4 regions of the Streptomyces sp. NPDC021080 genome follow, and region 4 is predicted to be linked to each of the others. Evidence: riboswitches for the same ligand, from Rfam matches in the RefSeq annotation. Region 4 holds a riboswitch; each other region holds the start of a gene.
What was found. A riboswitch is a leader RNA that binds a small molecule or an ion and turns the genes downstream of it on or off. The one in region 4 is predicted to bind cyclic di-AMP.
Positions count from the first base shown of each region.

Region 1 (2,193 bases), on a different contig from region 4:
GCACCGGCTCGCTCACCGGAGGCGTCGGAGCCGGCTGATACCCGCTGGGTCGGGTCGCCGTCTCGTACGAGAGCGGGAGAAGAACCGATCTGGTCTCGGGGGCCGGGGCCGGCACCTCGTACGAGAGGGGCAGGAGCACCGACTTGTACTCCGCGGCCGGGGGCGCCGGTTCGTACGCACGGGGCATGGACCCCGTCTCGAAGACCTGGGGCATCGACCCCGTCTCGAAGACCTGCGGCATCGAGCCCGTCTCGAACGCGGTCGGCTGGGGCGCCTGCTGGAACGCGGTCGGCGGGGGCGCCGACTGGTACGCGCGGGGCATGGACCCCGTCTCGAAGACCTGGGGCATCGACCCCGTCTCGAAGACCTGGGGCATCGAGCCCGTCTGGAACGCGGTCGGCTGGGGCGCCTGTTCGTACGCCGTGCGCTGGGGCGCCGGCGGGAACGCGGGCGCCTGAGAAGCCGGCGGGAACGCGGCGGACGGGGCAGTCGGCGCGAAGGACGGGAGCCGGGGTTCCTGCGCCGGCCGGTACTCCACCGTCGGCGCCTGCGCGACGGGCATGCTCTGCCGTGCCGCGTGCCGCGACATCAGCTCCTGCGCGGCGGCGATCTTGCGGCGGGCCGTCTGCTTCCTGTCGTGCAGCGGGGACTTCTGCGACGGGGCGGCCGAGGCGGCCCCCGCCGGAAGTGCCGCGCGGACCGCCGTCCCGGCTCCCGGCACCGCCGGGGCGCCACCGGTCATGGCCTCGGCCCCCGGACCCGCGGTCAGTTCCAGGGCGGGGCGCGCGGCGGATTCCGAAGCGGGTCCTGCGGTCAGCTCCCGCATCGGGGCCGCGGTCAGCTCGGCGACGGGCCGGATGATCTGCTCCAGCTCGTACACCGTCGGAAGGTCCGAGGACCCCTTGGAACCTCGCGCGCCCTCCTTCGGACGGGCGCCTGCGCCGCCGCGGTCCGGCAGCCGGTCGGCCGGAAGCGCGGCCGGGGCCGAGGGTCCGTAACGGGACCGCGCCCCGTCGAACCACTGCCGCATCAGGTCTTCCTGGGCAGGTTCGGAACTCCCGCCTCCCCGGCCGGAACCCCGTCGGCCCGGCCCGCGACTGAGATTCGCCGAGGCGCGGGTCCCGTTGAAGTTACCGGTGGCGAGCTCCGCCTGGTCGTAGAGGGACGAGAGCCGTCGGGCGACTTCTTCGCCGCTGGGCGGGGTGCGTTCCGGCGCCATGGAGTGGTGCTCCTTCCGTCGTCCGCCTACCGGGTTAGCTGTCGGGTTCGGGCGGACGATTCCGGAAGGTATGCCCTACGACCCCTGCCCCGTAAGACAGTTGGTCGATTCACCCCAGGTTCGGTGGGTCCCCGGCTCCCGCTGCCGCGCGGACAGCAGGACTCGGCGGAGGGCGCACCGCCCGGCGAACTCCGCCGGAGGGAATCGGGCGACCCGGTCGCCAACTTAGCCATGTTGTGCACCCGATGTGAAGATCCACGTCCCAGATGTCCGATACATTTTCGTGACCTTCGTCGCACCACCCCGCAGCGCGACGGCGAGGACACACGCCGTGCTCGAAAAGGCGGCTGAGCACGCGCGTTGGGGCGATCCGGCACCGATTCCCCGTCCGGGCCCGGTTCCGAATCCCGTCCGGTGGTGCGATGCGTTCCGTCCCGATTCCCGTCCGCACCGACGGTCCCGGCCCGTCCCGGTTCGCCCCGACCCGCCGGTCGGACACCCGGCCGTCGCGGATGTGTCGGAAGTGTGCACAGAACTGGCGTTCCCTGACATGTCGTTCGACATGGACGGCGCCCGCCTGTCACACCTTGACCGGTTCTGGCCGAGCTGGCCGGATGACCGCTGCGGCCACGCCCCGGCCGTACCGTCGAGGCACGTCAGACCACCAGAGCGAGTCGAGGATCCCCACGTGCACGATGCGCCGATCTATGCCCAACTGATCTCCGAACGCGGCGACATACCGACGCTCGTGCGCAGCGAAGCCCGTCGGCTGCAACGCGACTTCGAGTGGATCCTGAGCTGGGATCCGTCGACGGGCGCCCCGCTTCCCACGTCCGCCGCCCGGCCGACGTCCGGCTCCCGGCGCCCCTTCTCCCCCACTCCGGACCCCGACGACCGGCTCGACACTCCCTGATACCGCGGCGCTAGAGAACGCCGGGCTCCCCGCCCGGCCGTTCGGCGGGGAGCGGGTCGAG
Region 1 covers NZ_JBIRQM010000002.1:691,045-693,237, forward strand. The annotation lists gene ACH4S8_RS07095 (NlpC/P60 family protein) at 1-1,219, opposite strand, end outside; cyclic di-AMP (ydaO/yuaA leader) riboswitch at 1,227-1,397, opposite strand; gene ACH4S8_RS07100 (hypothetical protein) at 1,908-2,132, shown strand; gene ACH4S8_RS07105 (alpha/beta hydrolase) at 2,143-2,193, opposite strand, start outside.
Region 1: it holds a riboswitch for cyclic di-AMP, as region 4 does, so the genes downstream of both, ACH4S8_RS07095 (NlpC/P60 family protein) here and ACH4S8_RS00670 (peptidoglycan DD-metalloendopeptidase family protein) in region 4, are expected to answer to the same signal.

Region 2 (2,193 bases), on a different contig from region 4:
GTCAGGTGCAGCCCGATCGAGAGGATGCCGGTGGCCATGACGGCGGCCCCGGCGGCGGGTGCCCACCCGGTCCACCAGGCGCGAAGCGGGATGGCGTCCGGCATGTCCGGTGTGTCTGGCATGCGCCCGATGCTAGGGACCTCCGCGACGGTTTGCGGGTGGGGCACGCTCGGGCGGGGGCGAAAACGCGGGGCACGCGCGAGAGGATCCGCGGATCCCCGCGCGCGTGCCCCGCGAGAGGGGCTTTTACGTCCCGGGCTACGCCGGGCGCACCACGCTGTGGATCGCCGAGGTGCCGTCGTAGTAGATCGACTCCTCGCGGACGTACGCTCCCGGCTTCGGCGCGTGGATCATCATGCCGTCGCCGATGTAGATGCCGACGTGGCTGATGTCGTCGTAGAAGAAGACCAGGTCGCCGGGCCGGGCGTCGGCGAGGGAGACCGTCGTGCCGGCGTTCACCTGGTCGTAGGTGACGCGCGGGAGGCTGACGCCCGCGGCCTTCCAGGCGGCCTGGGTCAGTCCCGAGCAGTCGTAGGAGTCCGGGCCGGTGGCGCCCCAGACGTACGGCTTGCCGATCTGCGCGCGGGCGAACGCGAGCGCCTCGGCCGCCTTCGACGAGGAGCCCGCGGGCGTCGATCCCGACGACGACCCGGCCGACGACCCGGCCGGCGACCCGGTGGTCGAGTCGGCGGTGCCGTCCGACGACGACTGCGCCTGCGCGGTCTTCTCGGCGGCGGCCTGCTGCCGTGCCAGCTCCGCCGCCTTGACCGCGGCCTGTTCCTGCTTCTTCTTCTCGATCGCCGCCAGCCGCGCCTTTTCCTCGGAGTTCAGCTTCGAGAGCAGGTCACGGGCCTCGGAGAGCTTGCGCTGCACATCCGCCTTGGACGTCTTGAGCGCCTTCTGCGACGCGGTCAGCGACTCCAGGCTCTCGGTGGCCTCCGTCCGCTTCTTGGCGGTGGCGGCCTGCTCCGTGATGTAGTCGTCCACGGCCGCCTTCTGGCGGGTCGTCAGACGGCTCATCAGCTGAGTCTGGTCGAAGTAGTCCTGGGGGTTGTCCGCGAGCAGCAGGGTCGCGGTGTCGGGCGCTGCGGCCCCGGTGCGGTACTGCGCCGCGGCGAACGATCCCAGTTCCGCGCGCGCGGTGTTGAGTTTCTCGGTGCGCTGTGCGACGTCGTCGAGCAGGGTGTCGACGCGCTTGCGCTGCTCGGCGGTCTTCTCCCGGGTCGCGTTGTACTTGTCGGTGGCGGTCTCGGCCTGGTGGTAGAGGCCGTCGACCTTCTTCGAGACCTCTTCGATGCTGGGCCGGGGCTCGGCCGAGGGGGCGGCGTTGGCGGTCTGGGAGAGCAGGGCCACGGAGGTGAGGGCCGCGGTGGCGAGGGCGGGGGTCCGTATGCCTGCGATGCGCGCACCGGTGGGACGCGCCTTGCGATGTGACGCCAAGAGAGGCGACTCCTTCCGTCATCCGCCTACCGAGTTAGCTGTCGGGTTCGGGCGGGAGGTTCCGGAAGGCTGCCCTACGGTCCGTGCCCCACAAGGCGGTTGGACCGATTCACCCCAGATCGGTGGGTCCCCGGCTCCAGGGCCTCGCGGCGCACCGGACTCGGCGGAGGCCGCCCGGCCCGGCGGTGTTCGCCGGATGCGGTCGAGCGGCCTTCGAGCACGCTAGCCAACCGGTGTGGCCCGTGTGAAGGTTGATGCCCGATACGTCCGATACGTTTTCGTGACCATTGCGGCAGGTGCGGCAGGTGCGGCAGGTGCGGCAGGTGCGGCAGGTGCGGCAGGTGCGGCAGGTGCGGCCGAGGGTGCCGGGGTGCCGAGGGTGCCGGGGTGCATGGCCCGCCCGCGGGTCGGTCGGCCCCCTCACGTCAGGTGCCCGTACGGTCGCGCACTGTTGCGGGGTGGGCTGTCGGCGGAGGCAGGGGGCGTCCCTGGTGTCTGCCGGTAGTCCCCCTGGTGTCCGCCGGGCGCCTCGTCACGACTTCGGGCCGAGTTCTCGAGGTGGCGGCGGGCTGTCGGTGGGGCGGCCTAGACTCGGAGAGCGATGAGCAGCCTTTTTGACGACAGCTTCCTGGCGGCCCTCCAGCCCTCCGCGGCCCACGAGGACGAACCCCCGCCACCGCCCGAGGACGAGCACGTACCGGAGCAGGTTCCGGACGATCTGTTCGGCGGGAAGTTCGACCTGCCGCCGAACCG
Region 2 covers NZ_JBIRQM010000012.1:190,815-193,007, forward strand. The annotation lists gene ACH4S8_RS28550 (tellurite resistance/C4-dicarboxylate transporter family protein) at 1-122, opposite strand, end outside; gene ACH4S8_RS28555 (NlpC/P60 family protein) at 259-1,440, opposite strand; cyclic di-AMP (ydaO/yuaA leader) riboswitch at 1,448-1,616, opposite strand; gene pcrA (DNA helicase PcrA) at 2,042-2,193, shown strand, end outside.
Region 2: it holds a riboswitch for cyclic di-AMP, as region 4 does, so the genes downstream of both, ACH4S8_RS28555 (NlpC/P60 family protein) here and ACH4S8_RS00670 (peptidoglycan DD-metalloendopeptidase family protein) in region 4, are expected to answer to the same signal.

Region 3 (2,193 bases), on a different contig from region 4:
ACGGTGACGTTGAGCGACGACTGGTGGCAGAACCAGAGCTCCGTACCGTCGTCGAGGGTGAGGATCGTGCGGTAGCCGTACGCGCCCGCCCAGCCGGCCTCGGTGACGGTGCCGCTGTGGATCGCCTTGATGAGCGTGCCGGTGGGCGCCGCGAAGTCGAGTCCGGTGTGGTAGCCGGAGGACCACATCGAGCCGGCCTCACCGAAGCGCGAGGTCAGGGTGTACGAGGAGGTCGGCAGCGAGTAGCTCTTGGCGAGTTCGGCGAGGCGCTCCTTCTCGGCCTTCGCCTTGGCCTCCTCCTCCGCCTTCTGCTTCGCGGCGGCGGCCTTGGCCTCCGCCGCGTCCTGCTGCTTGGCGGCGGTTTCGACGGCCTTCTTCGCGGCGGCGTTCTGGGCGGCCTGCTGCGTGGCGGTGTCGGCCCGGGTCTGCTGCGACTTGGCCTGCTGCATGATGCGGTCGCGCAGCGCCTCGCCGGCGTCGGTGGCACCGTGGGCCGTGTCGGCGCTGGTCAGACCGGCGCTGGTGAGCGGAGTCGTGGAGCCCTTGGGAGTGCTGGATCCGCTGTCCGATATCAGGGCCTTGGCCGACGCGGTGACCGACGACAGGTCGGGCAGCGAGATCGAGACGGGCGCCTTGCCCGGAGCCGCGCTGGCGATGCCGCCCCCGCCGACGGCGGCTATGACACCGACGCCGAGAACCGTTGAGCTGCGGGCGAGTCCTCCGCCGCGCTGCTTGCCCGTGCGGTGCCGGCCGCGGACGGGAGCGACGGAATCCGCGGTGGGATTCCACTCCTCCCAGGGTTCCTCGTCCTTGCCGTAGCCGAAGGTGTGCGTGTCGTTCGGCGCGAACGAGGTTGGCTGAGCGGGCCGGTTGGACGCCACGTGGGCGCACTCCTTTCCTTCCTTGCCGCCTACCGGGTTAGCTGACGGGTTCGGAGCAGGAAGGTCTCCTACGGGCGTACTGCCACCGTGCCTCCACGGCGGATTACGCTCGATTCACCCCACGAGGTGGGTCCCCGGTTCCCTTGCGGGATTCGGCGCGTGCGCACGGAGCCACCTCTTGTGACGGCTGTAACGACCGCGCTGCGTTATCGAACGTTAATAGACCCGGGCACCGAATTCCAAGCCGTTCTGACTGATCTTTAACGGCTTCCGGTCTGGACTTTGAGGTCATGACCGATGAAAAACGGGCGAGTTGACCTCATGCCGTCTACACAGGATTCCTTGACGGTATGTCAGTCGATATGCGGAGGGGCACAGTCCGATCACCGTTCGTGACCGAGCCCGAAAAGGCCGTCGCACGGTGGGCGGGAAACCTTCCGGACCGCGCGGAAATCCGCCGGGCGACACCCGTCACGAGCGGCGGACGGCGAGCAGCGCCATGTCGTCCGTCAGCGCCCCGCCCGTGTGCCGGCGGACCGCCTCGGACAGCGCGGTCAGCAGCGCGTCGGGGCCGGGGAAGACCCGCCCGGCCAGCCAGGCGGCCGGATCGAAGAACTCCCCCCGTGCGTCGCGGGCCTCGGACAGCCCGTCGGTGTGCAGGAGCAGCGTCGCTCCCCGCGGGAAGCGGTCCCGCACGGTCGGCGCGGGCCAGGTCCCCAGCTCGCCCATCCCGAGGGGCAGCGCGAAGGCCTCGGCGGAGAGGGTGACGAGTGTGCCGTCGGGGCGCAGCAGCAGGGGTGGCGGATGGCCGCGGTTGACGACGCGTACGACCTCCTCGCCGTGCGGGATCTCGGCGAGTACGGCGGTGGTGAATCCCTCGACCGCCTCGACGCTGTCGCGCCGGGTGCCCGGCCGGGTCAGTGCCCGGTCCAGGCGCCCGGCGACGGCCTCCAGGCCCGCTTCCTGTTCGGCCGCCTCCCGGAACGCGCCGACCGCCGTCGCGACGGCGGCCACCGCGGCCATCCCCTTCCCCCGTACGTCCCCGACGACCAGCCGTACGCCGTGCGGGGAGTCCTGCACGGCGTACAGGTCGCCGCCGATGAACGCGTCCTCCTGCGCCGCCTCGTAGCGGGCCGCGACCTCGAGCCCGGCGATCCGCGCCTCGGGCTCGGGCAGCACGGCGCGCTGCGCGTACTCGGCGATCTCCCGGACGGAGGCGAGCCGTTCGTCGCCGCGCCGGACCACGAGGTTGATGAGGACGGCGAGGACGGCGGCGGTCACCACGGTGACCACCTCGGTGACCGCGTCGACG
Region 3 covers NZ_JBIRQM010000009.1:382,237-384,429, reverse strand. The annotation lists gene ACH4S8_RS24295 (M23 family metallopeptidase) at 1-881, opposite strand, end outside; cyclic di-AMP (ydaO/yuaA leader) riboswitch at 893-1,049, opposite strand; gene ACH4S8_RS24290 (PP2C family protein-serine/threonine phosphatase) at 1,353-2,193, opposite strand, start outside.
Region 3: it holds a riboswitch for cyclic di-AMP, as region 4 does, so the genes downstream of both, ACH4S8_RS24295 (M23 family metallopeptidase) here and ACH4S8_RS00670 (peptidoglycan DD-metalloendopeptidase family protein) in region 4, are expected to answer to the same signal.

Region 4 (2,193 bases):
GCCGTCAGGAGCAGGAGGCTGGGGGGGTCAGCCCACGGCGACACCGTGCGAGCGCAGGTACGCGACCGGGTCGACGTCGGAGCCGTAGTCCGGCGTGGTGCGGATCTCGAAGTGCAGGTGCGGTCCGGTCACATTGCCGGTCGCACCGGAGAGACCTATCTGCTGGCCCTCGGTCACGGTCTGGCCCGCGGAGACGGACAGCGACGACATGTGGGCGTACTGGGAGTACTTTCCGTCGGCGTGCTGGATGACGACCTGGTTGCCGTAGGCGCCGCCCCAGCCCGCGGAGACGACGGTGCCCGCGGCGATGGACTTGATCGTGGTGCCGGTCGGGACCACGAAGTCGACACCCGTGTGGTAGCCGCTGGACCACATGCTGCCCGCCACCTTGTAACCGGTGCCGACGGTGCTGCTGTCGACCGGCAGGGTGTACCCGGAGGAGCTGCTGCTGGAAGCAGTGGTGGGGGCGGTGGTGGGGGCGGCCGTGTCGGCGGCCGGGGTCGCCTGCTCGGACTTCGCCGCGGTGGACGTCCGGGTGGCCGCGTGGGCGGCGTGGGCGGCGTGGGCGGCCTTCTTGCCGAGCGAGAGCTTCAGACCGGGGTGGATCAGCGACGGGTCGCCGCCGATGGCGGAGCGGTTGTCGGAGTAGATCTTCTTCCAGCCGCCGCTGACGTTCTGCTCCTCGGCGATCTTCGAGAGGTAGTCGCCGGACCTCACCGCGTACGTCTTCGTCGTGGCGGCCGGGGCGGCCTTCTCGGCGGGGGCGGCGGTCGCGGCCTTCTCGGCGTGCTGCGCGACGGCGGTGGCCTGGGTCGCGGCGTGGGCGCCCGTGGCCCCCATCAGCGGCAGCGCGAGTGCGGCGCCACCGGTTCCGGCCACGGCGATCGAGCGGCTGAAACGCAGGGACTTGGGACGGCGGTGCTTACCCTTTGCGGGCATGGCGAATTCCTCTCCGTCGCCTGCGGGGTGAGCTGTCGGGTGCGGGCTGGAGATGCCCGGCCACGCTGCTGCGCGGCTGTACCCCAAGCCTGTTCCGGGAACCGGACCAGGCACGGAACCTGTGGGTCCCCCGCTCCTGCCGTGTGCGGGTGAGTGTGCGGATTCCGGGCGGCGGCAGGATTGGGCGTCCGTCCGGATTGAGGCAGAACGTAAGCGACATGAGAGCGCGTCGACAACCGAGTCCGGTTTCTGTGCGCTCGCCCTTCTTGATCCATGCGGAATCCACCGTCACCCTCCGTGGAACCACGATCTTCCGGACCTCCCAACGCGCCCGGAAAAGCGGACCGGTTGAGAAGTGGCGACGGCAACGCATCGTCACGAATATGACGCTCCTCACGCGACTCGCACCAGGACGCCTTATTCCAGGGCCAGTTGTAATGAAGGTGCTTATTCGGACAGAACAGCCAGATGCGACACGGGCGGATAACCGACACATCCGGCCCTCCGCCCGGAACGGCACACAAAACGGCACGCATCAATGCCCCATATCGATGCAATTCGCCCGCACGGTCGACGCGACCGGGGCGCGCGACCGACCCCTCGATCGATATGAACACCAGTTCGATATCGAAGGTCGATGAAGCGGCACCGAAACGTCATCGTCGAGGGCGTCCCCGGCCGGTGAACCCGCGCCTGTGGACAACTCATTGCCTCAGGAACCCATGTCGTATCGTCGAGAGCGCGAGCCGGTACAACTGCCGACGAGCGGCGCCACGTCCAGGTCGGCGACGCCGGCGGCCGAACGAGAGGAGCCCCCGTGACGCAGCAGATCCCGTCGACCGAGCCCGAGCTCGGCGGAGTGCGCAACTTCCGCGACGTGGGCGGACTGCCCACCGTGGACGGTCGGCGAGTGCGCTACGGGCATCTGTTCCGCAGCGGCCACCTCGCGCACGCCACGCAGGAGGACGCCGCGTTCCTGTCCTCCCTGGGACTCCACACGATCTTCGACTTCCGCAACGCCGCGGACCAGAAGCTGGAGGGCCCGGACGTCGAACTGCCCGGCGTGCGGAACGTGAACCTCCCGCTGAGCGACCCGGCGGACGGCAGTGAGTTCTGGAAGATGGTGCGCGACGGCGATCTCGACCAGCTGCGGGCGCTCCTCGGCGACGGCAAGGCCGCCGACCGGATGATCGGCTCGTACCGCACGATCATCAGGGAGCGCACGGCCGAGCACTCCCAGGTGCTGCACGCCCT
Region 4 covers NZ_JBIRQM010000001.1:150,534-152,726, reverse strand. The annotation lists gene ACH4S8_RS00670 (peptidoglycan DD-metalloendopeptidase family protein) at 28-939, opposite strand; cyclic di-AMP (ydaO/yuaA leader) riboswitch at 944-1,101, opposite strand; gene ACH4S8_RS00665 (tyrosine-protein phosphatase) at 1,757-2,193, shown strand, end outside.